Regions from separate parts of the Pontibacillus sp. ALD_SL1 genome, predicted to be linked through region 1. Evidence: a T-box and tRNA genes for the amino acid it is inferred to sense, from the RefSeq annotation. Region 1 holds a T-box; the other holds one or more tRNA genes.

What was found. The T-box of region 1 lies ahead of IMZ31_RS13670 (valine--tRNA ligase). A T-box ahead of a tRNA ligase gene usually reads a tRNA of that ligase, here a tRNA-Val.
Region 2: it has a tRNA-Val gene. The T-box ahead of IMZ31_RS13670 (valine--tRNA ligase) is inferred to sense a tRNA for this amino acid. The anticodon was not compared.

The regions. Positions count from the first base shown of each region.
Region 1 is NZ_CP062974.1:2,681,672-2,697,748, forward strand. Features, by position in the region: gene IMZ31_RS13670 (valine--tRNA ligase) at 1-1,336, opposite strand, end outside; T-box leader at 1,402-1,629, opposite strand; gene IMZ31_RS13675 (hypothetical protein) at 1,761-1,949, shown strand; gene IMZ31_RS13680 (phosphotransferase) at 1,946-2,965, opposite strand; gene spoVID (stage VI sporulation protein D) at 3,065-4,075, opposite strand; gene hemL (glutamate-1-semialdehyde 2,1-aminomutase) at 4,220-5,500, opposite strand; gene hemB (porphobilinogen synthase) at 5,534-6,511, opposite strand; gene IMZ31_RS13700 (uroporphyrinogen-III synthase) at 6,511-7,290, opposite strand; gene hemC (hydroxymethylbilane synthase) at 7,290-8,219, opposite strand; gene ccsA (cytochrome c biogenesis protein) at 8,241-9,059, opposite strand; gene hemA (glutamyl-tRNA reductase) at 9,075-10,445, opposite strand; gene IMZ31_RS13720 (LiaI-LiaF-like domain-containing protein) at 10,683-11,168, shown strand; gene yihA (ribosome biogenesis GTP-binding protein YihA/YsxC) at 11,741-12,328, opposite strand; gene lon (endopeptidase La) at 12,332-14,659, opposite strand; gene lonB (ATP-dependent protease LonB) at 14,811-16,077, opposite strand, start outside.
Region 2 is NZ_CP062974.1:98,751-114,827, reverse strand. Features, by position in the region: gene clpC (ATP-dependent protease ATP-binding subunit ClpC) at 1-1,758, opposite strand, end outside; gene IMZ31_RS00585 (protein-arginine kinase McsB) at 1,780-2,844, opposite strand; gene IMZ31_RS00580 (protein-arginine kinase activator protein McsA) at 2,844-3,398, opposite strand; gene IMZ31_RS00575 (CtsR family transcriptional regulator) at 3,415-3,879, opposite strand; gene IMZ31_RS00570 (MgtC/SapB family protein) at 4,035-4,724, opposite strand; rRNA gene rrf (5S ribosomal RNA) at 4,929-5,044, opposite strand; rRNA gene IMZ31_RS00560 (23S ribosomal RNA) at 5,244-8,158, opposite strand; rRNA gene IMZ31_RS00555 (16S ribosomal RNA) at 8,372-9,934, opposite strand; tRNA gene IMZ31_RS00550 (tRNA-Ala) at 10,043-10,118, opposite strand; tRNA gene IMZ31_RS00545 (tRNA-Pro) at 10,133-10,209, opposite strand; tRNA gene IMZ31_RS00540 (tRNA-Arg) at 10,220-10,296, opposite strand; tRNA gene IMZ31_RS00535 (tRNA-Leu) at 10,310-10,398, opposite strand; tRNA gene IMZ31_RS00530 (tRNA-Gly) at 10,412-10,486, opposite strand; tRNA gene IMZ31_RS00525 (tRNA-Leu) at 10,498-10,582, opposite strand; tRNA gene IMZ31_RS00520 (tRNA-Lys) at 10,599-10,674, opposite strand; tRNA gene IMZ31_RS00515 (tRNA-Thr) at 10,709-10,785, opposite strand; tRNA gene IMZ31_RS00510 (tRNA-Val) at 10,812-10,887, opposite strand; rRNA gene rrf (5S ribosomal RNA) at 10,899-11,014, opposite strand; rRNA gene IMZ31_RS00500 (23S ribosomal RNA) at 11,149-14,063, opposite strand; rRNA gene IMZ31_RS00495 (16S ribosomal RNA) at 14,277-15,839, opposite strand.

The sequences.
Region 1 (16,077 bases):
TATCTTGCTCCCAGTTCTCAATATCTTCTGGCTCTTCACGACCTACATACAGTTCACCTGTTTCTTTGTGGTACCAGGCCGGAATACGGTGCCCCCACCATAGCTGACGTGAAATACACCAGTCACGGATGTTTTCCATCCAGTTTAGGTATGTTTTCTCAAATCGATCTGGAACGAAGTTAACTTTATCGTTTCCTTCTTGAAGGCTAATCGCTTCCTTCGCTAATGGCTCCATATTTACGAACCACTGTGTCGAAAGGTATGGTTCTACAACAGCACCACTACGCTCTGAGTGTCCAACAGAATGCATATGCTCTTCAATTTCGAATAAAATGCCTTCTTCTTGTAGATCTTTAACAAGCTGTTTACGGCATTCGAAACGATCCATGCCTTTATATTTGCCAGCATTTTCGTTCATCGTTCCATCTTCATTCATAACAAGAATACGCTCTAAATCATGACGGTTTCCAATTTCAAAGTCATTTGGATCGTGAGCAGGTGTAATCTTCACTGCTCCGCTACCAAACTCCATATCAACATAGTCATCGCCTACGATTTCAATTTCGCGACCAACGATAGGAAGGGTTACTTTCTTACCAATCAAATGCTTATAACGATCATCTTCAGGATGAACCGCAACAGCTGTATCCCCTAGCATCGTCTCTGGACGTGTTGTTGCAATCTCAATATGACCTGATCCATCAGCTAATGGATACTTCATGTGGTAGAAGTGTCCCTGAACATCATGATAGATTACTTCAATATCAGAAAGAGCCGTTTTAGTGGTCGGGTCCCAGTTAATAATGTATTCGCCGCGGTAAATATAGTCTTTCTCATAAAGGGTTACGAATACTTCTCGAACGGCATCAGATAGACCGTTATCTAATGTGAAGCGCTCACGAGAGTAATCTAAGCCTAAACCAAGCTTCTCCCATTGCTTTCGGATGAATGTTGCATATTCTTCTTTCCATTCCCAAGATTTCTCAAGGAATTGTTCGCGGCCCAGGTCATAACGGGAGGTACCTTGTTCCTTTAACTTCGCCTCTACTTTCGCTTGGGTAGCAATACCAGCGTGATCCATACCAGGTAACCATAGTACATCGTAACCTTGCATACGCTTCACACGTGTAATAATATCTTGTAATGTTGTATCCCATGCGTGTCCAAGGTGTAATTTACCTGTTACGTTTGGGGGTGGAATGACAACTGTGAAAGGTTCTTTACTCTTGTCATCTTTTGCTTCAAAAAATTTGCCATCTACCCAATAATCATAGCGACCTTTTTCAATCGCATTTGGGTCATATTTCGTTGGAAGAGATACTTCATGATTCTCCATACGAGTTCCTCCTTTATCGCGCATACCGGAAGGGGAGTTACACAAAAAAATCCATTTCATCCTTAGAAAAGGACGAAATGGATTCGCGGTACCACCTTTATTTTATAGACGACACCTGTCATCTACACACTTTACTTACGTAACGGAGTATTCTCCGGTCTCTTCTACTATCGGTTTCAAAGAGACTGCATCTGGGGCGACCTTCTGAGTGCAAGGACCTGGAAATCTCTCAGCTAACGATTCCCTCTCTGAAAGGCTTACATTCTCATACTCTTCCCCTTCACGGCATTTATCGATTTTCTTGTACTTGTTATTTTATCCACATTCACTATGTTTAGTCAACCTATTTAAGCAACTTTTTCAGTCACACTGACAGCCTCTATGGACATATACTAAAGAAAAGCAATAAAGGAGGTTATACCTTTTGGCACGTTTCTATCGTTACAAGTTGCCACCCTGGTGTCGACAATGGTTAATCATTATTGAACGTTGTGTATTGCCGATTGCGTGTTTCCAACTCGTTCGTACACTCCTTTTTCCCACTACGTTCGATGTTTTTCTACTGGGCATCTTAATTGGTCTATACTTCGCTTTCCATCTAGAATGGATTTAACTATTCTCTGCTTGTTGCTCTTGGTACACTCTTGCCTGTTCAATTTGTTCCTGAACGTCCATTGCATGTCGCAAAACATAATAAGATCGTTCTAATTTTTGTACAAGAAAAGGTTGCCCGTTCGCCTGGGCGCCATTTACATAAGTTTCAACTTGGTGAATATACGGTTCTGGATTTAAAAGGAATAAAGCAAGTAAACATCGCTCGCTGTTCAGTAAAGGAAGTTCCTCTTCATAGTAAGAGAAAGTTGATATAAGTTGATTTACAGGTGCGTCATGATAACGTAATACATGATAAAAATACGTCGTAATATCATAAACAGGGTAATAGGTCTTGGAACGCTCCCAATTTAATAGATACGGAGTTGAATCATCGTATAGGAAATGTGAAGGCTTAACGTTCCCATGAATAAGAGCTGTACGAATTTGTTTATCCTCTTCCAGATCATCCAAAAAGCGATCACACCACTCCATCCCTATTTCGCACACCTTATCAAGATCACGATAGTGTGTGCAGATTTGTAATTCAACCGGAGGCATATAGTGCCGCTGTTCAAACGTAGTCACCCACTTAGATAATACATCCCTGTAGTTTTGCAATTGTGTCTTCCGATTGTTCATCAGGTCTTCGTAATCTTCTCGCTTCACAACTTCGGTATGGAGTGAGCGTCTGTGCATCTGCCCAATCGTTCTATACAATTGCTCAAACGGGTAAGGGGGCGTGTCACGATTTGGCGTCTCAATCCAAGGCATCACATAGTAGATCGCTCCCTGACGCTCGACAAAGAGCTCCCTTTCAGAAGTCATATATAATGGAGCCACATGCTGAAATCGATAGTTTTCTATTTTTCTATAAACCTCAATCCAATCTTGAATTGTTTGCCTATCTAAACTAGAGCGCTTTACCGCCACAGGCCCTACAGGTGTATATGCCTTATATATTTTATCAGAGTGCACTTCTACCTCGTAAGCAGATAGCCTGTATGAAGCTAATACATCCACCACCTCTTGTTCCAATTTATTCACTCTCCCTCATTTTCAAGTGTATCTAAATCAATTAAAACTCCTCCTACATAAAATCCTGCAACGAAAGCCGTTGCAGGATATGTGGAGCATCTATGCTTTTGCAGGTATATAAAGGATTTGACCCGCACTCACATCTTCATCACCTAAATTGTTAACACGACTGAGGTGAGTGGGTGGGATTTTATACTTATGAGCAATAGACCCTAACGTATCATCTTCTTGAACAATGCACATTCTCATCTTTGCGTAAGATTCATCATGTCGTTCAAACATGGACGTTAAATAGCGAGCGTCCTGAGGCGTATCTTCTTCATCGCGACTTTCTTCTGACGACTCTTCAGATGATTCTTCAAACTGGTAGTCGTTCATGTCTTCCTCAGATTCAGATTCCTCTTCCTGAGACTGATCTTCGACTTTTCCAAAGAACTCAGAGAATGTCTGGGATTGCTTGTATTTCCAACGGCCTCCCTCTTGTTCTACTAGCTCTCCTTCACCTTGTTCTTCCTCCACTTCAGCTTCTACTTCCTCTGAATTTCTATCTTCTACCGCTTCAATCACTTCTTGATGGTCTTCTTGATAGGTTACATCAAAATTAAACGGTTCTGGTTCTACCTCTTCAGGTGAAGGCACTTCCGCTACTTCTTCTCCCCTTGTTTCTTCACTCACTCCGTGAATGGCGACAGTTGCATTCAACTTTAATTGCCCTTTCTCTGGGAGTTCATAATCGAAGGAATCGATACTGACTGTCACCTCATCCATCGATTGAATGCGACTTTTTGGAATTGAAATTTCTACAGGAAAACGGTGATAAAACTCACTTACTCCATCATCATGGAGATCTACATTCTCAATCGTTCGCTTTGAAGCATGATCTCGTAAAGAAAGGATCTGATCCTCTTCTCCTTCCGCATCCTCAGAAGACCGGAAATACTCCCCTCCAAGCTCAATCACACCTCGTATAGATACAGAGTCCTCGTATTCCTGAATGGATATATCCGGCTCAAGAGAGATGCCCATAAACTCTTCAACTTCCTGTCCTCTTTTAAACCAAAGTGATTCATTTAAATGAAAGCTAAACACATTCTGTTCTTCATATGTCAAGCGTTTCTCCTCCCTTCAATGTACACGCAAGACCTTACGAGCGCCTATGTCATTCTAGATATATGAGAGGGAAGAAAAAATTATGCCTAAACGTAGATCTATAGAAAAACCCCCTCATCTTAGTACATGATGAGGGGGTTCGATTTATGCCTGTATAGAAGCAAAAGCTTTCTTAGTCGCTTCAATTGTTTTTTCAATGTCTTCATCTGTATGTTTGGTAGATAAGAACATTCCTTCAAATTGAGAAGGTGGTAAATAAACGCCTTCTTCAATCATAGCGCGGTAGTACTGAGCAAAAAGATCTGTGTTAGACTTTTTCGCTGTATCATAGTTTGTCACGTCCCCATCGTTGAAGAAGAAAGCAACCATAGACCCAGCACGATTCACCGTTAGAGGAATGTTGTTTGCTTCAGCTGCTTCTGTGAATCCTTCTACTAAGCGGTCAACTTTTTTATTGATTTCCTGGTAGGAGGTTTCTGTTAATGCATTCAACGTTTCATACCCTGCCGCCATTGCAAGTGGATTACCTGAGAGGGTTCCCGCTTGATAGATCGGACCAGTCGGAGCAATCATCTCCATGATCTCCTTCTTACCACCATACGCGCCAACCGGCAGACCACCGCCTATGACTTTCCCTAAACACGTTAAGTCTGGAGTAACCCCATAATAGCCTTGAGCACAGTTATAATCCACGCGGAATCCTGTCATTACTTCATCAAAAATAAGCAATGAGCCGTGTTCTTCAGTTATCGTTCTTAGTTCTGAGAGAAATCCGTCATTAGGTGGAACGACGCCCATGTTTCCAGATACAGGTTCTACGATTACACCCGCAATGTCGTCACCATACTCATTAAAAGCATATCGAAGGCTTTCTACATCATTATAAGGAACTGTAATGGTATTCATAGCAATCCCTTCTGGCACACCAGGTGAGTCAGGTAAGCCTAGAGTAGCAACACCAGAACCTGCTTTAATAAGTAAGGAGTCTCCATGACCATGGTAGTTACCTTCAAATTTAAGAATCTTATTCTTTCCTGTATATCCTCGGGCCAGACGAAGCGCGCTCATGGTAGCCTCTGTACCAGAGTTGACCATGCGCACCATTTCAATAGACGGCACACGATCAATCACAAGTTCAGCCAAGTCATTTTCTAACTTTGTAGGAGCACCAAAGCTTGTCCCAAGTTCTGTAATCTCCTTCAAACGGGAGACCACCTGATCATCTGCATGACCTAAAATTAATGGTCCATAACTAAGAACATAATCGATATACTCATTGCCATCAATATCATAGATTTTAGAACCTTTCCCTTTTTCCATAAAGATTGGGTCCATCCCCACTGACTTAGAAGCACGTACAGGAGAGTTGACTCCACCTGGCATATACTCGACTGCCTTCTGATAAGCTTCCTTTGATTGATTCATCTCACGCACGACAACCACTCCTTTTTCTATTTATTACTCAGATAAGTAACGAGCTACATCTTTAGCAAAATACGTAATAATTAAATCTGCTCCAGCTCGCTTCATAGATGTTAGTTTCTCTAGTACAATTTCTTTTTCATTTACCCAGCCATTTTGTGCAGCCGCTTTAATCATGGAATATTCACCACTCACATTATAGGCAACAATTGGTAAAGGATATCGGTCTTTCATTTCTCTCATAATATCCAAATATGCCAATGCTGGCTTCACAATAAGAAAGTCCGCCCCTTCTTCTACATCAGATTGTGCCTCACGAATGGCTTCAAGACGATTGGCTGGATCCATCTGATACGCACGACGATCTCCAAACTGCGGTGAACTATGAGCCGCATCGCGGAAAGGTCCATAGAAAGAAGAAGCATATTTAACAGCATAGGACATAACAGGAGTATTCACAAATCCTGCCTCATCTAAACCACGACGTATCGCTGCAACAAATCCATCCATCATATTGGATGGCGCAATGATATCTGCACCCGCTTTCGCCTGACTAACCGCTGTTTCGACAAGAAGTTCCAGAGATTCATCGTTTACAATTTCCCCGTCACGAACGACACCACAGTGTCCATGGTCCGTGTATTGGCAAAGACAAGTATCCGCTACAACGGTTAAGCTTGGAACATCCTGCTTTACTTGACGAATTGCTCTTTGAACAATACCCGTTTCACAGTATGCTTGTGTGCCTTTTTCATCTTTTTCATGTGGCACACCGAACAGAATTACAGAACGGATCCCAAGGTTTTCTAACTCCTGCATTTCTCCCGTAAGCTGATCTAACGAAACTTGATAGACCCCAGGCATTGAAGAAACTTCATTCTTTATATTCTCCCCTTCTACTACAAATATAGGGAAAATTAAGTCCTCTTTATTTAAATGGGTCTCCCGTACAAGAGATCTCATTGATTCTGTTGTACGAAGGCGACGATGACGTTTAAATTGTAATTCACTCATTAATCATCATTTCCTTTCTCACGAAAATAGCTTCCTAACGCTTCACACATGCCTTCAACTGTTTGATGATCCGGTATCATTCTATGTGTAAACCCAGCTTGCTCAGCTTCCTTTTCAGTTGTAGGTCCAATACACATACAAAGTAAGGATTGAACGGTTTCAAACAGAGAAGGTTCTATAAGCTGTTTAAAGGCTTTTACAGTAGAAGGACTTGTAAAGGTTAAGGCATCCAATTGATTTTCTTGTAATGTTCTATTAAAAACCTCTTTTATTTTAACATTTACACACGTTTCATACATAATTGCTGTTTCGACTTCCATATACGGTTGAATGGTTTCTACAACTTTCTGCCTGGCCAGATTGCCTTGAACGACTAATACTGCTCCATTGTCTCGTTCATTTAAAAAAGCTTTCCCTAACGCTTCTCCTGTGTATGTATCAGGCATAAAGTCTGTTTTTAAATTGTAATAGGCTAATGTGTTCGCCGTTTTCCGTCCAACTGCAGCAATAGATCTTTCTTTTATAATGGACAGCGGTATTTGGTAACGCTCACATAACTCCATAAAAAAATGAACACCATTTGAACTGGTGAATATAATCCACTTGAAGGTATGTAAATGTCTGAGTATATGCAAATTCTCTTCAGACAGAACGCTTTTAAAATAAAGAAGCGGAATTTCTACTGAAATCCCGCTCTGTTGTTCAATACAATTTGTAAAAGAAGCCGCTTGCTCAGCAGATCTTGTAACTAAGATCCGTCTCCCCTTTAAAGGAAACATTACTGATCGAGCTCCTCTCTCACAGCTTCAATAATTTCAGCTCCACCTCGAGCTTTTATCTTATCCGCTGCCTCACGTCCTACTTCATATGGATCCTGGCCACGAACTTCTTCTTTAAGAATCGTTTTGCCATCAGGAGTACCAACCATAGCCGTTAGGATAATATCGTCTCCTTCTAGATAGGCATATCCTCCGATCGGAACCTGGCAACCACCATTTAGTAAATCTAAAAATGTGCGTTCTGCCATCACCGTACGATGTGTATACGCGTGGTTTAGCGTGTCCATCAAATCACGGATTTCCCGGTCGTCTTCGCGGCACTCAATCGCTAACGCGCCTTGCCCAACAGCCGGAACACAAACTTCTGGTTCTAAATATTCTGTGATGACATCATCCGACCAGCCCATGCGCTTAAGACCAGCTGTTGCAAGGACGATAGCGTCAAAATCTTCTTCTTTTAATTTACGTAGACGCGTATCAATATTCCCACGTATTGATTTAATTTTTAAGTCAGGTCTTGCTGCCAATACTTGCGCAGCACGGCGAAGACTGCTTGTACCAACGATAGCACCTTTAGGAAGATCACGAAACGCTACATTGTCATTTGCAATGTACGCATCACGATGGTCTTCACGAATCGGAATACATCCAATCGTTAACCCTTCAGGCGTTTCTGCCGGCATGTCTTTCATACTGTGAACAGCCATATCAATTTCTTTATCATACATAGCTTGCTCAATTTCTTTCACAAACAAGCCTTTTCCACCGACTTTTGAAAGTGTTACATCGAGGATTTGATCCCCTTTAGTCACAATCTTTTTCACTTCATATTCATTTTGTGGTGCGATTTCTTTCAGTTTCTCAATAACCCAATCCGTTTGGGTTAATGCCAATTGACTCTTTCTGCTTCCAATTACGATTTTGCGCATAACAGTTCCTCCTGACAACGTTTAAAAGTGAAAATTTGATAGAGAGCTAAATAAAAAGAAATTCACTAGTAAGAATAGAAAAGCTCCTGTGTTATAAAATGCCATGGTTCGTCCCTGGTATCCTTTAACAACACGTAGGAATAAATAGATTAAGTAAATCAGTAAGACAACAAACGAACCTAACGTTTTGGAGTCATACCAGTAAAACTCATCCCCTGAGGTGTACCCCCATACGAGCCCTAAAATAATTGCAATTAAAAGGAGTGGAACCCCTAGTATAACAGCTACATAAGAAAACGTATCCAATTTCCCCAAATCACCTAAGCGTAACAACCTTTTACTCCACTTCTTTTCCTTTAACAAACGATATTGGAATAGATACATAAACGAGAATATACAAGAAAATGTGAAGAATCCATATGAAATAATGGCTAATGTAATATGTGTAGCCAAAAGTTCACTAACCAGCCGCATCGCCTTTTCCGTAGCGTCATACTGAGCACGAGTGAAGATATGAAGCATCATCATAAAGAACCCTAATACATTTGTGAAGAATATAAAGAAATCTACTCGGAAGAGACGATTTAGGATAAGAGAAAAGGTTACTAAAATCCATGCATAAAAGTAGAGACCATCATATATGGTGACAATGGGAAAATGAGATTCTAATAATGTTTGTCCTAATAAAAAAAAGGTTTGTAAAACCCAAACCATAGAAAGTAACCAGAAGGCAGCACGGTTTGCCTTCCGGTTATTTTGAATAAAATCTATAAAGTAACCGATTAAACTCAAGCAATATATTACAATGATCAGTTCATATAACCATTTAAGATCGAACATAAGGAAATTCCTCTCCTAAGAATTAGCTACATTCGATGCTGGTTGAAAGGAAAATTTCCCATCAGATTCAAGGATGGCTTGTCTGTTTTTCTCATTTTGCTTTTGTATTTCTTGTTGAACTTCCTCTTCGATTCCAAAGATCTGCATAAACATATCAAGGCTTTGATCAGCATTAGGCTGAGCCGAATATTCTTTCGCTTGTAAAATCGGCTGTTTTAGCATCTGATTAATAATACTCTTCGTATGCTTACTTAAAACCTTCTTCTCTCGCTCTGTTAAATCAGGCATTTTCCGTTCGATACTTTTCATGGTATCTGCCTGGATAGTAAGAGCTTTCTGACGAAGAGCTGAGATTACAGGAACAACACCAAGGGTCTGCAGCCATTCTTTAAAAGCTACAATCTCGCCTTCAATCATTACCTCGATCGCTTCAGCCGCTTCCTTGCGAGCTTCTAAGTTAGCATCAACGATTCCTTGTAGATCATCAATGTCATACAAGAAGACACTATCCAGTTCATCGATAGCAGGGTCCAAATCACGTGGGACAGCTATGTCCACTAGGAATAAAGGAAGCCCTTTACGCTTTTTATGAGCTGCTTCTAGATGCTGCTTTGTTAGCACGTAATCGTTCGCACCCGTTGAACTGATTAGAATATCTGCCTTTTCCAACACACTACTTAGCTCACTAATTGGTTTAGCTTGACCACGGAACTGAGCTGCAAGTTGCTCCGCTTTCTCAAACGTACGGTTCATGACCGTTACTTGCTTCACACCGGATCCATGCAGGTTCTTCGCAGCTAGCTCGCCCATTTTTCCTGCACCTAAAATAACTACGTGCTTATTCATTAAGTCACCAAAAATTTTCTTTGCCAGTTCTACAGCAGCATAACTTACAGAAACTGCGTTATCTCCAATCTCTGTCTCGTTATGAGAACGCTTCGCTAAAGTGACTGCCTGTTTAAACAATTGATTAAAGATTGTACCTGTAGTACCCGCTTCCTGAGCACGTAAAAACGCTTGTTTCATTTGCCCAAGTATTTGAGTTTCACCTAGAACCATTGAATCAAGTCCACAAGTCACGCGATACAAGTGCTCAAGTGCTCCATCTGATTCATAAATAGAAAGGAATGGTGAAAATTCCTCTTTATCAATATTGAACCACTGGGATAGAAATTGTTTGATGTAATAACGCCCTGTATGAAGTTGATCCACTACCGCGTAAATTTCCGTACGATTACACGTAGAAATGATCACATTCTCTAACACGCTTTTCTGTTGATTTAACGCTTCCATGGCTTTAGCCAATTCGTCTTCTGAGAAGGTTACTTTTTCACGTATTTCAACAGGGGCCGTTTTATAATTTAAACCTGCAACTAAAATATGCACACCTTCACCCCCAAAAAAACTACAAAAATCTACGTCCATCTTTATACTCACTGCTTCTATTATAACACGAGAACCAAAGTCTCAATTCATAAAAATGTGAACAGTTATTGAAAGGTTATGATACGATATATCTATATAAAACTGAATCGCAATTTGAAATAAATACCGTTAGTACCGTAACACAATGACCCTCAATTAGCAAGAAATGAGGGCTGTTTTTAGAGGAGGTAAACCATAGTGAAACGACAAAATACATTCAGTGGCCTCTTATTAATCGGAATTGGCCTCTACTTTCTTTTAAGAGAATTCCAGATCCCATTGCTCACCCAATTTTATTCTTGGCCTACAATCTTAATGATTATCGGAATCGCCCTACTTTTACATAGCTATATAGCAATGGAGTATGACACCCTATTTTCAGGCGGCGTTCTACTAGGATTAGGGATCCACTTCCACGGACTACGTAACTATTCCTTCTGGATCGACCATTGGGGAATCTTCCCGCTTATTATCGGATTATCCTTTTTATTAAGGTTCCAAAAAACACGAAAAGGAATATTTCCTGCTATCATTCTAATTACCCTATCTCTATTTGTTATATTCGCTTCCAATAAACCAGGCTGGTTCTACTGGATTAACGTTGTGGTTCACTTCATCGAAACGTTCTGGCCCCTACTCTTAGTCGGTTTTGGATTATACTTATTATGGTTTAAAAAGAAATAAGTTATACAATTAAAAGTGTAGGCGTGGTGACCAGAGATAAAAGGAAGTTCGACTAGGATCGTCACACCCTGTAACAACATCGAACGACCCCACGTCGTGTGGGGCTGGATAAGACAGCTTTTTGGAAAAGGCGTTTAGCCTTTGTAAAAAAGATGACTTGTCTCGCTAGGTCCTCCACGCCGGAACTAGATAGGAGCCTAGGGGAGATAAGGTTTCCGTTTGCAGGTGGTTCGGGAACGGCCCCGCTGCTTGAGCGTTTTTGATGCCTAATTCAATCTACATGTGTGTTGTTTCCGTATCTCTCAATATGGAAAAGGTGGGTCTGGAAACTGCGAGACTCCCGTGGGCAGAAGAGCCTAGGTGAGACCCCGGAGACCGGCTTTGCCGGGCGAGGAGGCTCACCAGCTCCCCACAGGAAAGCGAGTGGTTTCCAGGCCCGCCTTATACTCAACTAAAGTTAACGGAAACATTCTCTCAGCTTCGAGCCTTCTGCATTTGATGAAAAACGTATTCGTTAAACATAAAAGATACAAAAGAAGTCCTCTACTTATGTAGAGGACTTCTTTATTTCACTATTTTTTTAGATAAGGCTTAATAATACCCCATGCTTCATCTTTACCTTCACCCGTTTCTGATGAGAATGGCAGAAGCTTATCTTCTTCTTCCATTTCAAGAACCTCGATGATGCGTTTAAGCTGTTTGGCACGTTGACCTTTTTTGATTTTGTCTAACTTCGTAGCTACTACAGTTACAGGAAGTTCATAGTGCTTTAAGAAGTCATACATCAATTGATCATCTTCTGAAGGATCATGGCGAATATCAACGATTAACATCGCCATACGCAAGCGTTCACGTGTGGAAAAATACTCTTCCATCATTTTTCCCCACTTCGCTTTTTCCTTTTTCGAGACTTTTGCATAACCATATCCAGGCACGTCCACAAACATGAAGGATTCATTTATTCTATAGAAATTAAGCGTTTGGGTCTTACCTGGTTTTCCAGAAGTACGCGCTAATGCTTTTCGTTGAATCATTTTATTAATGAATGACGACTTCCCCACATTAGAACGTCCCGCCAGAGCGATCTCTGGCATAGGATCTTCTGGATATTGTTGCTGACTAACGGCGCTTATAACAAGTTCCGCTTGATTAACTTTCATGAATTATTTCTCCTCTACTAGTGCATGTTCTAACACTTGATCCAGATGAGTAACCGGGATATAGGTTAACCCTTCACGTACACTCTCTGGAATATCTTCTAGGTCCTTTTCATTTTCCGCTGGCATAATGACAGTTGTCAACCCAGCACGATGAGCACTAAGAGATTTTTCTTTTAGTCCACCGATAGGAAGAACACGGCCCCTTAACGTAATTTCACCTGTCATTCCTACTTCTTTACGAACAGGGCGTTCAGTAAGGGCAGATACTAGTGCAGTTGCCATTGTAATACCAGCTGACGGACCATCTTTAGGTGTAGCGCCTTCAGGTACGTGAATATGAATATCATTTTTGTCATAGAAATCAGGGTCGATGTTAAGCTCTTCAGCTCTTGAGCGAATGTAACTAAAGGCTGCTTGAGCTGATTCCTTCATTACGTCTCCAAGCTTACCTGTGAGCGTTAGCTTCCCTTTTCCAGGGTACAATGAAACCTCTATAGCAAGAGTGTCACCACCAGCCGACGTGTACGCAAGACCTGTTGCTGTTCCAATTTGGTCTTCTTTCTCAGCTTGACCATAACGGAAAATTGGCTTTCCTAACAGCTCTTCTAACTTTTTCTCCGTAACAACTACACGCTTCTTGTCTTCTGCTACCACAATCTTAGCAGCTTTACGACAAACAGCAGCAATTTGGCGTTCTAATCCACGAACCCCAGCCTCACGGGTATACTGGCGGACTAGCTTAAGTAAGCCGTCCTCCCTGAACTGAAGCTGGCTTTTCTTTAAGCCATTTTCTTTTAGCTGTTTAGGGAGCAGATGTTCTTTCGCAATATGAAGTTTCTCAACTTCTGTGTATCCTGCTATTGAGATCACTTCCATACGGTCTAAAAGAGGACCTGGTATGGTTTGCATATTATTTGCTGTGGCGATAAACAGAACGTTTGAAAGGTCATACGTCTCTTCAATGAAGTGATCACTAAATGTACTGTTCTGCTCAGGATCAAGTACCTCAAGCATAGCAGAAGATGGGTCACCACGAAAATCACTTGCCATTTTATCGATCTCGTCTAATAAGAAAACAGGGTTAACTGTCTCAGCGCGCTTCATCCCCTGGATAATGCGACCCGGCATAGCACCGACATACGTACGACGGTGTCCCCGAATTTCTGCTTCATCACGGACTCCACCAAGGGAAGCCCGAACGAAATTACGATCCATTGAACGTGCAATAGACCGGGCTAGAGAAGTTTTACCTACACCAGGAGGGCCAACAAGGCAAAGAATCGGGCCTTTAATGCTGTTTGTAAGCTTCTGTACCGCTAAATACTCAATGATTCGTTCTTTCACTTTCTCTAAACCATAGTGGTCAGCATCAAGCACTTCTTCAGCGTGAGGGATGTGCAGGTTGTCTTCGGTCTGTTCTGTCCAAGGGAGAGAAAGGATCCAGTCAATATAATTTCTGATTACAGAGCTTTCAGCTGAACTACTAGGGATTTTTTCATATCGATCCAATTCTTTTAAGGCTACTTTTTGAACTCTTTCCGGTAGATTAGCTTCTTCAAGCTTAGCTTTAAGCTCTTCAACCTCTCCTGATTTGCCATCTTTATCACCAAGTTCCTTTTGGATGGCTTTCATTTGTTCACGAAGGTAGTATTCTTTCTGAGTACGTTCCATTGAACGCTTAACACGCTGACCAATTTTCTTCTCAAGTTGCATAACTTCTTTCTCATTATTAATGAGATCAATAATATGCTCGATTCGATCTGGAACATGGATCATTTCTAGTACTTGTTGTTTGTCTTTAATCTTCAAAGGAAGATGTGATGTTACGATATCAGCTAAGCGGCCAGGGATATCTATATCTTGTACAGAAGAAAGCGTCTCATCACTAACCTTCTTAGACACTTTTATGTACTGTTCGAATTGTTCCAGGAGCTTTCGCATAAGGGCTTGTTCTTCTAAGCTCTCCCCGTGCGTTTCCTCCATTTCCCTGATTTCAGCCAATAGTAATTCTTCATCTTCATCATCAGTATGGTTGACTAATTCCGCACGATACAATCCCTCTACTAAGATCCTTATCGTACCATTTGGAAGCTTAAGCATTTGCTTAATCTTAGCCATTGTTCCCACTTGATATATATCATTCTCTGTTGGTTCATCAATATTTGTTTCTTTCTGTGCAGCTAAGAAAATCGTATGGTCTTGAACCATAGCTTTCTCTACTGCGTTAACTGATTTATCGCGACCCACATCTAAATGCATGACCATTGATGGATAAACTAATAGTCCACGTAATGGAAGGAGGGGGATGTGAATGGTATTTTGCTTCGTCATTTTTCTTGCACCTCCATGAGATTCCATAATAGAAAAGAGAAAAGAGAGCCTGCCATATAGACAATGCTCTAAAACTCATCAAACATATGGTTCTTTAAAAGTATAATGAAAACCATTTTCTTTGTAAAATGTTTCATTTGTGCGATTGGTTTTATGAAGATTGAGACGACCTCTTTTCAACGAATCGCTTTTCGTTCAATAGCGATTGGACATCCCCATGCAGAGCCAGTGCAAGCGCTTCTTGTATGTGGGTTACAGGCACAATTTGAACACCTTCTATTTGATTAAACATCTCTTGATTATTCTCAGCAGGAATTAATACTTTCGTTGCCCCTGCTCTTTTTGCTGCCTTGATCTTAGCCATTACTCCACCAACCGGTTTTATATGGCCATGAATACTAATCTCCCCTGTCATAGCGACGTTATAGCGTACTGGGAGCTTATGAATAGCAGAGTAAATTCCAAGAGCCATAGCCACACCCGCTGAAGGACCATCGACAGGAATCCCACCCGGGAAATTCACGTGAATATCGTATTCATGAGCTGGGACACCTAAAGCACGTAGAACAGTAATCACATTTTCGATTGATCCTTTAGCCATGCTTTTTCTACGTATGGATTTACTTTGTGTACCTATACTTTCTTCTTCAGCAATTCCAGTAATGTTAATGGTTCCTTGCTTTGAGGTAGTTGGGAGAACAGTAACTTCAATCTCAAGCAGTGATCCTGAATTAGGCCCAAAGACAGCAAGCCCGTTCACAATCCCGACCTGGTCCCGATCCCCAATTTTCTTATCATACCTAGGTGCTAGCTGCGAGGCATCTACGACCCATTCAATATCCGCTTTCGAAATTATGGTTCGACCTGCTTTCTTGGCAATCCCCGTAGCAATTTGGATCATGTTGACAGCCTCACGTCCATTACGCGCATAGCCCGCTAACGTTTCTAAAGCATCTTTATCTGAAGTAAATTCAATCTTTTCCGCGGCCCTCTTAGCTACTTCAACAACCTCTTCATGTTCTAGTTCTCTAAAGAAAACCTCTAAGCAACGCGAACGAATAGCAGGAGGAATTTCTTCAGGCCGCCTTGTAGTTGCTCCAATTAAGCGAAAATCTGCCGGCAGACCCTTTTTAAATATCTCATGGATATGTAAAGGGATTTGCTGGTTCTCTTCACTATAATAAGCACTTTCAAAGTAAACCTTTCGATCCTCTAGTACTTTAAGTAACTTATTCATTTGAATGGGATGTAATTCCCCAATCTCGTCAATAAAAAGAACTCCACCATGTGCATTGGACACAGCCCCTTGTTTAGGTTGAGGTATTCCAGCTTGCCCCATCGCACCAGCCCCTTGATAAATCGGGTCATGTACAGATCCTATTAGAGGATCTGCAATCCCCCGTTCATCAAATCTTGCT
Region 2 (16,077 bases), 1.2 Mb from region 1:
AGTAGAGTGTTTCTCCATGTATTCAGACATATCGATACGAATCATAGCATCTTCTTCACCAAACATAGACTCAGCTACTGCTCGAGCTAATTCTGTTTTACCAACACCAGTTGGCCCTAAGAAGATAAATGAACCAATTGGACGTTTTGGATCCTTCAACCCTGCGCGAGCACGTCGAATGGCTTTGGAAATAGACTTAACAGCTTCTGACTGGCCGATAACCCGGTTATGCAAGACATCTTCCATGTTTAGAAGACGCTCAGTCTCGTCTTTAGCAAGCTTTGAAACAGGCACTCCGGTCCAGATAGATACAACAGATGCAATGTCCTCAACTGTTACCTCAGAGTTTTCTTGTCCTTGCTTTTCTTTCCACTCATCTTTAGTCTTATCTAACTCTTCTCGCAGTTTCTGTTCATTATCACGTAAAGAAGCGGCTTTCTCGAATTCTTGACTTTGTACGGCTGCGTCTTTCTCTTTACGAACTTCTTCTAATTTTTGCTCAAGTTCTTTCAAGTTTGGTGGAGCTGTGTAAGAACGTAAGCGTACTTTCGAAGCTGCTTCATCAATAAGATCAATCGCTTTATCCGGTAAGAAACGATCCTGAATATAACGATCTGAGAACTTAACAGCTGCTTTAATCGCTTCGTCAGTGATCGTCACGCGGTGGTGAGCTTCATATCGATCACGAAGTCCTTCTAGGATCTGCTCAGATTCTTCTAAATTTGGTTCATCAACTTGAATTGGTTGGAAACGTCGCTCTAACGCGGCATCTTTTTCGATGTACTTACGATACTCTTCTAAAGTTGTCGCACCGATACACTGCAAGTCTCCTCGAGCTAGAGATGGTTTCAAGATATTAGAAGCGTCGATCGCGCCTTCTGCACCACCAGCTCCGATTAGTGTATGAAGTTCATCAATAAATAGAATAATATTGCCTGCTTGGCGAATCTCTTCCATTACTTTTTTCAGGCGATCTTCAAATTCACCGCGGTATTTTGTTCCTGCAACTACCGTTCCCATATCAAGTGTCATAACTCGCTTATCACGTAAGATTTCCGGAACTTCATTGTTGATGATTTGCTGAGCTAACCCCTCTGCAATTGCAGTCTTACCTACACCTGGTTCACCAATAAGAACAGGGTTGTTTTTTGTACGTCGGCTCAGTACTTGAATGACACGCTCAATTTCTTTGCCACGACCAATTACCGGGTCAATGTTTCCTTCTTTCGCCACGGTTGTTAAGTCTCGTGCAAGTGAATCAAGGGTCGGAGTATTAGCACTAGCAGACTGTCGGCTACCACCCTGACCATTAGAAGTAGATTCATTGCTTCCAAGCAACTGCAGAACTTGCTGACGTGCTTTGTTAAGACTAACACCTAAGTTGTTTAGTACACGTGCAGCAACGCCTTCTCCTTCTCTAATTAGACCAAGTAGAATGTGTTCAGTACCTACGTATGAATGACCTAATTTTCGTGCTTCATCCATTGATAATTCTATAACCTTTTTAGCCCTAGGAGTATAGTGAATCGTTTGCGATACCTTATCTCCTGTTCCAATTAACTGTTCCACTTCTTCTTGGATTTTATCGGCTGCCAGACCTAAAGCTCCTAGCGCTTTTGCTGCAATTCCTTCTCCCTCACGAACTAAACCAAGAAGAATATGTTCTGTTCCAATATTATTATGACCAAGTCGTACGGCTTCTTCTTGAGCTAATGCTAATACTTTCTGTGCTCTTTCAGTAAAACGCCCAAACATCATCGGGCACCCCTCCTAGTCTAATTATATTTCTAAGTTTAGTCTTTCCCGAATTAAGGCTGCTCTTCGAACATCCCTTTCATCAGGAGATAGATTTTGCTGTGCATACTGTTGTAAAAATCCAGGCTGAGTTAAGATCATTAATTCATTCAGGATGGTTTTTGATAAGCTATTTATATATCCTAGGTCTATTCCTAATCGCACATCAGAGAGACATTTTGCTGCTTCTTTAGACTCTATAATACGACTGTTAGCCAGTACTCCATATGAACGAAAGATCTTATCTTCTAATTGTATGCCGTTTTGTTGAATAATTTGTTGGCGAGCATTTCTTTCTTGCTCAATTAATTGTTCAACAACACTTTTTAGATCATCTACTATATCTCTCTCAGATTTACCTAACGTAATCTGATTCGATATTTGAAAGATATTTCCTATTGCTTCGCTACCTTCCCCATAAATTCCTCTAACTACTAAACCTAATTGATTTATAGCTGGGATTAACCGACTCATTTGTTGAGTCATCGTTAACGCAGGGAGGTGCATCATGACGGAGGCTCTTAATCCTGTACCTACATTTGTTGGACAACTAGTTAAATAGCCACGCTTTTCGTCAAATGCAAAGTTAATCTTTTCTTCTAGCCAATCATCGAAATCAGATGCTTGCTCTAAAGCCTTCTCTAACTGAAATCCAGGAAAATAAAGCTGCACACGGATATGATCTTCCTCATTAACCATGACAGATACTTGCTCATTCTGAGAGATTAAAGTTGCACCATTCTTAGCATAGTCAGACAAGTGAGGACTAATTAAGTGTTTCTCCACCAACACTCTCTTCTCAGTAGGATTCAGTTTACTCATATGAATAAATTCAAAGTCTTTATATGGACCAAAAGATTGATCCTCATATTCTTCTTTAAAAAATTCAACTACTTGCTCTAATTCTTCCTGATCAGCAACTATCGGAAATGGGATATGATCGAAGTTTCTGGCCAATCGAATCCGACTACTCATGACGATATCACTATCAGGACCTTCTTCTTTCAACCAAGGACTAATTGCTTCATTCATAAACTGCTCGAGGGACATTACTGATCACCCTCCCTTTGTTCTGAATGCAACTGTCTTTCGAGGGTGCGAATTTGGTCGCGAACCTTAGCTGCTTCTTCAAATTCTTCTTGGTGAATTAAAGCTTGAAGTTCGGAACGCTTTTGATCCATTTCCCTTTGGACATGCAATTGCCCACCTTTACGTTTTGGAACTTTGCCATTGTGAATGGTGTTACCGCTATGGACCCTTCTGAAAATAGGATTTAATCTCTCATCAAAAGTCTTGTAACAATTTGCACATCCAAACTTACCAACGCGTTTAAATTCATCGTAAGTCAAACCACAATGATCACACTTTAATGTTTGAGGCTCTCTGTGTGAGGCTGAATGTGATTTTGAATCAGATAGCTGAAAGGAATCAAAGTTAAATAATCCAGATAATAAGTTATGCAAAGAAAGTGAGTCTTGCTCTTGCGACATATAACCCTTATCATAAGCGCATTTCTCACAAACATAAACTTCTGTTTTATGCCCATTTACCACTTGAGTAAAATGTAAAGATGCAGGACGCTCATGGCACTCTTGGCACTCCATTTTCCGTCCCCTCCTTTTAATCTTTGTACTTAACGATCGATATCATAGAAGATAGTATCCTTGATCTAAGTTCATCACGAAGAGTAATCGGAACAGCTAATACATCTTTTGCGATAGCACTTACCATCAGTCTAGCCTCACGTTCGGAAATTAATTCTTCTTCTAACAAACGTTCTATAACATCAATGGCTCCTTGTTGTGTGACACGTGGTTGAATAAGTAAAATTAGCTCGTTTAATAACTTCATTTTATCGTGGTGCTGTACACGACTTATTCTGATGTAGCCGCCACCACCACGTTTACTCTCTACTATATAACCTTTTTCCACTGTAAACCGTGTTTTAATCACGTAATTAATCTGCGAGGGAACACATTGAAATGATTCTGCTATTTCACTACGCTTAATCTCGATAACATTGTGATTACTACTCTCAATGATCTCTTTCAAATGTGCTTCAATGATATCGGATATATTCCGCATAGCCCCCCTCCTCAATAATCTTTTTTGACTTTGACTATCTTTGACTATACTTACATTATACAAATTTAAATATGGTTTGCAACTAAAATGCACTATAAACATTGTTGCCAGATCCACACAACTTTATGACATACAAACTTCTACATTTTCTGAGTTTACTTACGCTGATATACACACTTCACATGTGGGACAGTAGATAGGCGATCAAAAAGCTCTATTTCTTTAAAATGAGCATTATGAGCGAGTTCAATTAAGATATTCCGTTGACCATTCATCTCATTTTCGATTTGAACATGGTTAATATCCAACTCGAAGTGTTCGAAAGCTTCCATTAGCTTTGACATTTCTAACCCTTCAAACACCACGATCTGAATATGATGTTTACTTTTCCGCTTAAAGATTCGTTCTGTATTATTAAGTACAATTAAGCTTAGTAACACCACTACAGTTGTGAGGATAGCAGGCCCATACATACCAGCTCCAATAACGAGTCCAAGCCCTGCTACGACCCATATAGATGCAGCAGTAGTCAAACCTCGAATCGTCACACCATGTACCATGATTGTACCTGCACCAAGAAAGCCGATACCACTAATCACATATGAAGGAATACGAGCGGGATCAAAACGAATTCCGTCATGCTTATTTAAGTAAGGGTCAAATCCGTATAAGGATAGCAACATCATCACGCATGCCCCAACACCTACTAGAATATGAGTCCGAAAGCCTGCTGAATGGTTTTTAATCTCTCTTTCAAACCCGATTAAACCACATAGTACAACGGCGGTCACAAGCCGAACTGTCATTAACAATAAGTAATCATTAAAGAAGGTCTCCATCGACATCAAATCCCTCCGATGTTCTTATAACTAATATACGTAGTTGTGCTTCTAGGTTATGAATAAACCACAGCTAAATTATATTAAGTCGAGAGGAGGATCTTTATCATTTACCCTTTTTCACTATGGATTAATCAAATATGTGGAGGAGAATTTAGTACAAATAAAACACAAAAAACCTCAAAGGATCATATCCTTTGAGGTTACGTTGCATGGCGGCGTCCTACTCTTGCGGGGGTGAAACCCCGACTACCATCGGCGCTGAAGAGCTTAACTTCTGTGTTCGGCATGGGAACAGGTGTGACCTCTTCGCCAAAACCGCCATACTATTGTTTTGTTTGAAGGAGTACCTTCAAAACTAGATAAGAATTAAGACATCGTGCCTTTTACGTTTTTGCGCTTGAACTGGCTTCCAGCTCCAACTCCCAGACCCTAGCGTATAAGTCATCTTCTTTCCAAAGGCTAATCGCCTTTTCCAAGAAGCTGTCTTATCCGTACGGGTCTAAGCGGTCGTTTGCGCTTTAGATAGATAAGCCCTCGATTTATTAGTATCGGTCAGCTGCACGTGTCACCACGCTTCCACCTCCGACCTATCAACCTTGTCGTCTACAAGGAATCTTACTCACTCGAAGTGATGGGAAATCTCATCTTGAAGTGGGCTTCATGCTTAGATGCTTTCAGCACTTATCCCTTCCGCACGTAGCTACCCAGCTGTGCTCCTGGCGGAACAACTGGTGCACCAGCGGTGCGTCCATCCCGGTCCTCTCGTACTAAGGACAGCTCTCCTCAAATTTCCAACGCCCACGACGGATAGGGACCGAACTGTCTCACGACGTTCTGAACCCAGCTCGCGTACCGCTTTAATGGGCGAACAGCCCAACCCTTGGGACCGACTACAGCCCCAGGATGCGATGAGCCGACATCGAGGTGCCAAACCTCCCCGTCGATGTGGACTCTTGGGGGAGATAAGCCTGTTATCCCCGGGGTAGCTTTTATCCGTTGAGCGACGGCCCTTCCATGCGGCACCGCCGGATCACTAAGCCCGACTTTCGTCCCTGCTCGACTTGTAGGTCTCGCAGTCAAGCTCCCTTGTGCCTTTGCACTCTGCGAATGATTTCCAACCATTCTGAGGGAACCTTTGGGCGCCTCCGTTACTTTTTGGGAGGCGACCGCCCCAGTCAAACTGCCCACCTGACACTGTCTCCGGACCGGATCACGGTCCTGGGTTAGAATGTCAATACAGCCAGGGTGGTATCCCACGGATGCCTCCACCGAAGCTAGCGCTCCGGTATCGACGGCTCCCACCTATCCTGTACAAGCTGTACCAACATTCAATATCAGGCTACAGTAAAGCTCCACGGGGTCTTTCCGTCCTGTCGCGGGTAATGCGCATCTTCACGCATAGTATAATTTCACCGGGTCTCTTGTTGAGACAGTGCCCAATTCGTTGCACCTTTCGTGCGGGTCGGAACTTACCCGACAAGGAATTTCGCTACCTTAGGACCGTTATAGTTACGGCCGCCGTTTACTGGGGCTTCGGTTCAAAGCTTCGCATAAGCTAACTCATCCCCTTAACCTTCCAGCACCGGGCAGGTGTCAGCCCCTATACTTCACCTTTCGGTTTCGCAGAGACCTGTGTTTTTGCTAAACAGTCGATTGGGCCTTTTCACTGCGGCTCCTCCTATGAAGGAGCACCCCTTCTCCCGAAGTTACGGGGTCATTTTGCCGAGTTCCTTAACAAGAGTTCTCCCGATCACCTTAGGATACTCTCCTCGTCTACCTGTGTCGGTTTGCGGTACGGGCACCTCTTTCCTCATTAGAGGCTTTTCTTGGCAGTGTGAAATCAGGAACTTCGGTACTATAGTTCCCTCCCCATCACAGCTTGTGATTGATGCACGGATTTGCCTATGCATCTCACTCACTGCTTGGCCGCTCACATCCAGTGGAGCGGATTCCCTATCCTACTGCGTCCCCCCGTCATTCAAACGGAAAGGAGGTGGTACAGGAATATCAACCTGTTATCCATCGCCTACGCCTTTCGGCCTCGGCTTAGGTCCCGACTAACCCTGAGCGGACGAGCCTTCCTCAGGAAACCTTAGACTTACGGTGGAAGAGATTCTCACTCTTCTTTCGCTACTCATACCGGCATTCTCACTTCTAAGCGCTCCACCAGTCCTTACGGTCTGACTTCACAGCACTTAGAACGCTCTCCTACCATTGTTCGTAAGAACAATCCACAGCTTCGGTGTTATGTTTAGCCCCGGTACATTTTCGGCGCAGAGTCACTCGACCAGTGAGCTATTACGCACTCTTTAAATGATGGCTGCTTCTAAGCCAACATCCTGGTTGTCTGAGCAACTCCACATCCTTTTCCACTTAACATAAACTTAGGGACCTTAGCTGGTGGTCTGGGCTGTTCCCCTCTCGACTACGGACCTTATCACTCGCAGTCTGACTCCCAAGGATGAGTCGTTGGCATTCGGAGTTTGACTGAATTCGGTAACCCGATGAGGGCCCCTAGTCCAATCAGTGCTCTACCTCCAAGACTCTTACCTTGAGGCTAGCCCTAAAGCTATTTCGGAGAGAACCAGCTATCTCCGTGTTCGATTGGCATTTCACCGCTACCCACACCTCATCCCCGCACTTTTCAACGTGCGTGGGTTCGGGCCTCCAGCCAGTGTTACCTGGCCTTCACCCTGGACATGGGTAGATCACACGGTTTCGGGTCTACGACCACATACTATTTCGCCCTATTCAGACTCGCTTTCGCTGCGGCTCCGATTTTTCATCTTAACCTTGCATGGGATCGTAACTCGCCGGTCCATTCTACAAAAGGTACGCTGTCACCCATTAACGGGCTCCAACTACTTGTAGGCACACGGTTTCAGGTTCTATTTCACTCCCCTCCCGGGGTGCTTTTCACCTTTCCCTCACGGTACTGGTTCACTATCGGTCACTAGGGAGTATTTAGCCTTGGGAGATGGTCCTCCCGGATTCCGACGGAATTCCTCGTGTTCCGCCGTACTCAGGATCCACTCCGGAGGAAACAAGATTTTGACTACAGGGCCGTTACCTTCTTCGGCTGACCGTTCCAGATCATTCATCTATCTTGTTTCTTTGTAACTCCAATGGAGTGTCCTACAACCCCAGAGAGCAAGCTCTCTGGTTTGGGCTAATTCCGTTTCGCTCGCCGCTACTCAGGAAATCGCGTTTGCTTTCTCTTCCTTCGGGTACTGAGATGTTTCAGTTCCCCGAGTCTACCTTCCTTAACCTATGTATTCAGTTAAGGATCCTACCCCATTACGGGTAGTGGGTTTCCCCATTCGGAAATCTCCGGATCATAGCCTACTTACGGCTCCCCGAAGCATATCGGTGTTAGTCCCGTCCTTCATCGGCTCCTAGTGCCAAGGCATCCACCGTGCGCCCTTATTCACTTAACTATCTAAAATCAATGTGAAAAGACGCATCATAATGATGCTTACGTTAAATCTAACGTTGGTTTGATGTCTAATTCTTATCTAGTTTTCAAGGTACTGTTTGAAAGCATTTGAGCTTCCAAAACCGAACGAAACAAACATGGTCAATGGTTTAATGGCACAGTATGTGCCTGCTAGCAAGTCCCGAAGGACTCGCTAGTTCCGTAATATCCTTAGAAAGGAGGTGATCCAGCCGCACCTTCCGATACGGCTACCTTGTTACGACTTCACCCCAATCATTGGCCCCACCTTCGGCGGCTGGCTCCAAAAAGGTTACCTCACCGACTTCGGGTGTTGCCAACTCTCGTGGTGTGACGGGCGGTGTGTACAAGGCCCGGGAACGTATTCACCGCAGTATGCTGACCTGCGATTACTAGCGATTCCGGCTTCATACAGGCGAGTTGCAGCCTGCAATCCGAACTGAGAATGGTTTTTTGAGATTTGCTTGACCTCGCGATCTCGCAGCCCTCTGTACCATCCATTGTAGCACGTGTGTAGCCCAGGTCATAAGGGGCATGATGATTTGACGTCATCCCCGCCTTCCTCCGGTTTGTCACCGGCAGTCACCTTAGAGTGCCCAACTGAATGCTGGCAACTAAGATTAGGGGTTGCGCTCGTTGCGGGACTTAACCCAACATCTCACGACACGAGCTGACGACAACCATGCACCACCTGTCATTCCGTCCCCGAAGGGAACTCCCTATCTCTAGGGATAGCGGAAGATGTCAAGACCTGGTAAGGTTCTTCGCGTTGCTTCGAATTAAACCACATGCTCCACCGCTTGTGCGGGCCCCCGTCAATTCTTTTGAGTTTCAGCCTTGCGGCCGTACTCCCCAGGCGGAGTGCTTAATGCGTTAACTTCAGCACTAAGGGGCGGAAACCCCCTAACACCTAGCACTCAACGTTTACGGCGTGGACTACCAGGGTATCTAATCCTGTTTGCTACCCACGCTTTCGCGCCTCAGCGTCAGTTACAGACCAGAGAGTCGCCTTCGCCACTGGTGTTCCTCCACATATCTACGCATTTCACCGCTACACGTGGAATTCCACTCTCCTCTTCTGTACTCAAGTTCCCCAGTTTCCAATGGCCCTCCACAGTTGAGCTGTGGGCTTTCACATCAGACTTAAGAAACCGCCTGCGCGCGCTTTACGCCCAATAATTCCGGACAACGCTTGCCACCTACGTATTACCGCGGCTGCTGGCACGTAGTTAGCCGTGGCTTTCTGGTTAGGTACCGTCAAGGTACCAGCATTTCCTCTGGTACTTGTTCTTCCCTAACAACAGAACTTTACGATCCGAAGACCTTCATCGTTCACGCGGCGTTGCTCCGTCAGACTTTCGTCCATTGCGGAAGATTCCCTACTGCTGCCTCCCGTAGGAGTCTGGGCCGTGTCTCAGTCCCAGTGTGGCCGATCACCCTCTCAGGTCGGCTACGCATCGTCGCCTTGGTAAGCCGTTACCTTACCAACTAGCTAATGCGCCGCGGGCCCATCCATGAGTGACGGCCGAAACCGCCTTTTACCAGTGAACCATGCAGTTCACTGGGTTATTCGGTATTAGCTCCGGTTTCCCGGAGTTATCCCGATCTCATGGGTAGGTTGCCCACGTGTTACTCACCCGTCCGCCGCTCGATCCACAACAATCACCCCGAAGGGATCATGTTGCTTCACGCGCTCGACTTGCATGTATTAGGCACGCCGCCAGCGTTCGTCCTGAGCCAAGATCAAACTCTCCATAAAGTTAGAGTTTGCCTAGCATCAAATAAATGATTACTGGCTTTAAAAATAATTCAAAGACATTGACGTTACATGTTGTTTCGTTCAGTTTTCAAAGATCAAATGTTTTAATGGTGGAGCCTAGCGGGATCGAACCGCTGACCTCCTGCGTGCAAAGCAGGCGCTCTCCCATCTGAGCTAAGGCCCCATATTTAAGGAAAATGGTCGGGAAGACAGGATTCGAACCTGCGACCCCATGGTCCCAAACCATGTGCTCTACCAAGCTGAGCTACTTCCCGTAATAGAAAATGGCGCGCCCGAGAGGAGTCGAACCCCTAACCTCTTGATCCGTAGTCAAACGCTCTATCCAATTGAGCTACGGGCGCTTAGTATTTGCAATGGTACCGAGGGCCGGACTCGAACCGGCACGGTAGTTACCTACCGCAGGATTTTAAGTCCTGTGCGTCTGCCAATTCCGCCACCCCGGCAGGACTTTTATAATGGAGCGGAAGACGGGATTCGAACCCGCGACCCCCACCTTGGCAAGGTGGTGTTCTACCACTGAACTACTTCCGCTTATTAAGTTATGGTGCGGGTGGAGGGACTTGAACCCCCACGTCGAGAGACACTAGATCCTAAGTCTAGCGCGTCTGCCAATTCCGCCACACCCGCACGGTGTGAAAAACAATGGTGAGCCATGGAGGATTCGAACCTCCGACCCTCTGATTAAAAGTCAGATGCTCTACCAACTGAGCTAATGGCTCTTACTAATCTATATCAGACGTATTAAAATCGAAATGGTGCCGACCGAGGGACTCGAACCCCCAACCTACTGATTACAAGTCAGTTGCTCTGCCAGATTGAGCTAGGTCGGCTTACGATCTTTAGTTTTAGAAAGAAATGGTGGAGGATGGCGGGCTCGAACCACCGACCCCCTGCTTGTAAGGCAGGTGCTCTCCCAGCTGAGCTAATCCTCCATATTTATAAAGCCTGGCGGCGTCCTACTCTCGCGGGGGTGAAACCCCAACTACCATCGGCGCTGAAGAGCTTAACTTCTGTGTTCGGCATGGGAACAGGTGTGACCTCTTCGCCAAAACCGCCAGACCTTATTGATCCTTTTTGCAAGGACAAGATATATTGTACTTTATCTATCGAGTAAAGTCAACAGGTATTTTAGAATTTTCTAAGTACCTTCAAAACTAGATAAGAATTATGACATAACCGTTTTTTCACTTTAGTTAGATAAGCCCTCGATTTATTAGTATCGGTCAGCTGCACGTGTCACCACGCTTCCACCTCCGACCTATCAACCTTGTCGTCTACAAGGAATCTTACTCACTCGAAGTGATGGGAAATCTCATCTTGAAGTGGGCTTCATGCTTAGATGCTTTCAGCACTTATCCCTTCCGCACGTAGCTACCCAGCTGTGCTCCTGGCGGAACAACTGGTGCACCAGCGGTGCGTCCATCCCGGTCCTCTCGTACTAAGGACAGCTCTCCTCAAATTTCCAACGCCCACGACGGATAGGGACCGAACTGTCTCACGACGTTCTGAACCCAGCTCGCGTACCGCTTTAATGGGCGAACAGCCCAACCCTTGGGACCGACTACAGCCCCAGGATGCGATGAGCCGACATCGAGGTGCCAAACCTCCCCGTCGATGTGGACTCTTGGGGGAGATAAGCCTGTTATCCCCGGGGTAGCTTTTATCCGTTGAGCGACGGCCCTTCCATGCGGCACCGCCGGATCACTAAGCCCGACTTTCGTCCCTGCTCGACTTGTAGGTCTCGCAGTCAAGCTCCCTTGTGCCTTTGCACTCTGCGAATGATTTCCAACCATTCTGAGGGAACCTTTGGGCGCCTCCGTTACTTTTTGGGAGGCGACCGCCCCAGTCAAACTGCCCACCTGACACTGTCTCCGGACCGGATCACGGTCCTGGGTTAGAATGTCAATACAGCCAGGGTGGTATCCCACGGATGCCTCCACCGAAGCTAGCGCTCCGGTATCGACGGCTCCCACCTATCCTGTACAAGCTGTACCAACATTCAATATCAGGCTACAGTAAAGCTCCACGGGGTCTTTCCGTCCTGTCGCGGGTAATGCGCATCTTCACGCATAGTATAATTTCACCGGGTCTCTTGTTGAGACAGTGCCCAATTCGTTGCACCTTTCGTGCGGGTCGGAACTTACCCGACAAGGAATTTCGCTACCTTAGGACCGTTATAGTTACGGCCGCCGTTTACTGGGGCTTCGGTTCAAAGCTTCGCATAAGCTAACTCATCCCCTTAACCTTCCAGCACCGGGCAGGTGTCAGCCCCTATACTTCACCTTTCGGTTTCGCAGAGACCTGTGTTTTTGCTAAACAGTCGATTGGGCCTTTTCACTGCGGCTCCTCCTATGAAGGAGCACCCCTTCTCCCGAAGTTACGGGGTCATTTTGCCGAGTTCCTTAACAAGAGTTCTCCCGATCACCTTAGGATACTCTCCTCGTCTACCTGTGTCGGTTTGCGGTACGGGCACCTCTTTCCTCATTAGAGGCTTTTCTTGGCAGTGTGAAATCAGGAACTTCGGTACTATAGTTCCCTCCCCATCACAGCTTGTGATTGATGCACGGATTTGCCTATGCATCTCACTCACTGCTTGGCCGCTCACATCCAGTGGAGCGGATTCCCTATCCTACTGCGTCCCCCCGTCATTCAAACGGAAAGGAGGTGGTACAGGAATATCAACCTGTTATCCATCGCCTACGCCTTTCGGCCTCGGCTTAGGTCCCGACTAACCCTGAGCGGACGAGCCTTCCTCAGGAAACCTTAGACTTACGGTGGAAGAGATTCTCACTCTTCTTTCGCTACTCATACCGGCATTCTCACTTCTAAGCGCTCCACCAGTCCTTACGGTCTGACTTCACAGCACTTAGAACGCTCTCCTACCATTGTTCGTAAGAACAATCCACAGCTTCGGTGTTATGTTTAGCCCCGGTACATTTTCGGCGCAGAGTCACTCGACCAGTGAGCTATTACGCACTCTTTAAATGATGGCTGCTTCTAAGCCAACATCCTGGTTGTCTGAGCAACTCCACATCCTTTTCCACTTAACATAAACTTAGGGACCTTAGCTGGTGGTCTGGGCTGTTCCCCTCTCGACTACGGACCTTATCACTCGCAGTCTGACTCCCAAGGATGAGTCGTTGGCATTCGGAGTTTGACTGAATTCGGTAACCCGATGAGGGCCCCTAGTCCAATCAGTGCTCTACCTCCAAGACTCTTACCTTGAGGCTAGCCCTAAAGCTATTTCGGAGAGAACCAGCTATCTCCGTGTTCGATTGGCATTTCACCGCTACCCACACCTCATCCCCGCACTTTTCAACGTGCGTGGGTTCGGGCCTCCAGCCAGTGTTACCTGGCCTTCACCCTGGACATGGGTAGATCACACGGTTTCGGGTCTACGACCACATACTATTTCGCCCTATTCAGACTCGCTTTCGCTGCGGCTCCGATTTTTCATCTTAACCTTGCATGGGATCGTAACTCGCCGGTCCATTCTACAAAAGGTACGCTGTCACCCATTAACGGGCTCCAACTACTTGTAGGCACACGGTTTCAGGTTCTATTTCACTCCCCTCCCGGGGTGCTTTTCACCTTTCCCTCACGGTACTGGTTCACTATCGGTCACTAGGGAGTATTTAGCCTTGGGAGATGGTCCTCCCGGATTCCGACGGAATTCCTCGTGTTCCGCCGTACTCAGGATCCACTCCGGAGGAAACAAGATTTTGACTACAGGGCCGTTACCTTCTTCGGCTGACCGTTCCAGATCATTCATCTATCTTGTTTCTTTGTAACTCCAATGGAGTGTCCTACAACCCCAGAGAGCAAGCTCTCTGGTTTGGGCTAATTCCGTTTCGCTCGCCGCTACTCAGGAAATCGCGTTTGCTTTCTCTTCCTTCGGGTACTGAGATGTTTCAGTTCCCCGAGTCTACCTTCCTTAACCTATGTATTCAGTTAAGGATCCTACCCCATTACGGGTAGTGGGTTTCCCCATTCGGAAATCTCCGGATCATAGCCTACTTACGGCTCCCCGAAGCATATCGGTGTTAGTCCCGTCCTTCATCGGCTCCTAGTGCCAAGGCATCCACCGTGCGCCCTTATTCACTTAACTATCTAAAATCAATGTGAAAAGACGCATCATAATGATGCTTACGTTAAATCTAACGTTGGTTTGATGTCTAATTCTTATCTAGTTTTCAAGGTACTGTTTGAAAGCATTTGAGCTTCCAAAACCGAACGAAACAAACATGGTCAATGGTTTAATGGCACAGTATGTGCCTGCTAGCAAGTCCCGAAGGACTCGCTAGTTCCGTAATATCCTTAGAAAGGAGGTGATCCAGCCGCACCTTCCGATACGGCTACCTTGTTACGACTTCACCCCAATCATTGGCCCCACCTTCGGCGGCTGGCTCCAAAAAGGTTACCTCACCGACTTCGGGTGTTGCCAACTCTCGTGGTGTGACGGGCGGTGTGTACAAGGCCCGGGAACGTATTCACCGCAGTATGCTGACCTGCGATTACTAGCGATTCCGGCTTCATACAGGCGAGTTGCAGCCTGCAATCCGAACTGAGAATGGTTTTTTGAGATTTGCTTGACCTCGCGATCTCGCAGCCCTCTGTACCATCCATTGTAGCACGTGTGTAGCCCAGGTCATAAGGGGCATGATGATTTGACGTCATCCCCGCCTTCCTCCGGTTTGTCACCGGCAGTCACCTTAGAGTGCCCAACTGAATGCTGGCAACTAAGATTAGGGGTTGCGCTCGTTGCGGGACTTAACCCAACATCTCACGACACGAGCTGACGACAACCATGCACCACCTGTCATTCCGTCCCCGAAGGGAACTCCCTATCTCTAGGGATAGCGGAAGATGTCAAGACCTGGTAAGGTTCTTCGCGTTGCTTCGAATTAAACCACATGCTCCACCGCTTGTGCGGGCCCCCGTCAATTCTTTTGAGTTTCAGCCTTGCGGCCGTACTCCCCAGGCGGAGTGCTTAATGCGTTAACTTCAGCACTAAGGGGCGGAAACCCCCTAACACCTAGCACTCAACGTTTACGGCGTGGACTACCAGGGTATCTAATCCTGTTTGCTACCCACGCTTTCGCGCCTCAGCGTCAGTTACAGACCAGAGAGTCGCCTTCGCCACTGGTGTTCCTCCACATATCTACGCATTTCACCGCTACACGTGGAATTCCACTCTCCTCTTCTGTACTCAAGTTCCCCAGTTTCCAATGGCCCTCCACAGTTGAGCTGTGGGCTTTCACATCAGACTTAAGAAACCGCCTGCGCGCGCTTTACGCCCAATAATTCCGGACAACGCTTGCCACCTACGTATTACCGCGGCTGCTGGCACGTAGTTAGCCGTGGCTTTCTGGTTAGGTACCGTCAAGGTACCAGCATTTCCTCTGGTACTTGTTCTTCCCTAACAACAGAACTTTACGATCCGAAGACCTTCATCGTTCACGCGGCGTTGCTCCGTCAGACTTTCGTCCATTGCGGAAGATTCCCTACTGCTGCCTCCCGTAGGAGTCTGGGCCGTGTCTCAGTCCCAGTGTGGCCGATCACCCTCTCAGGTCGGCTACGCATCGTCGCCTTGGTAAGCCGTTACCTTACCAACTAGCTAATGCGCCGCGGGCCCATCCATGAGTGACGGCCGAAACCGCCTTTTACCAGTGAACCATGCAGTTCACTGGGTTATTCGGTATTAGCTCCGGTTTCCCGGAGTTATCCCGATCTCATGGGTAGGTTGCCCACGTGTTACTCACCCGTCCGCCGCTCGATCCACAACAATCACCCCGAAGGGATCATGTTGCTTCACGCGCTCGACTTGCATGTATTAGGCACGCCGCCAGCGTTCGTCCTGAGCCAAGATCAAACTCTCCATAAAGTTAGAGTTTGCCTAGCATCAAATAAATGATTACTGGCTTTAAAAATAATTTAAAGACATTGACGTTACATGTTGTTTCGTTCAGTTTTCAAAGATCAAATGTTTCTTTGTGTGTTGCCCGCTGTTTAACAGCGACTTAAACATCTTATCATGTGGTTGATTTTGAGTCAATAACTTTTTTGAAGTTTTTTTGATCTCTGTTTTCAACCCGATCTCTTCTCATTTAATTAGGAGGGCG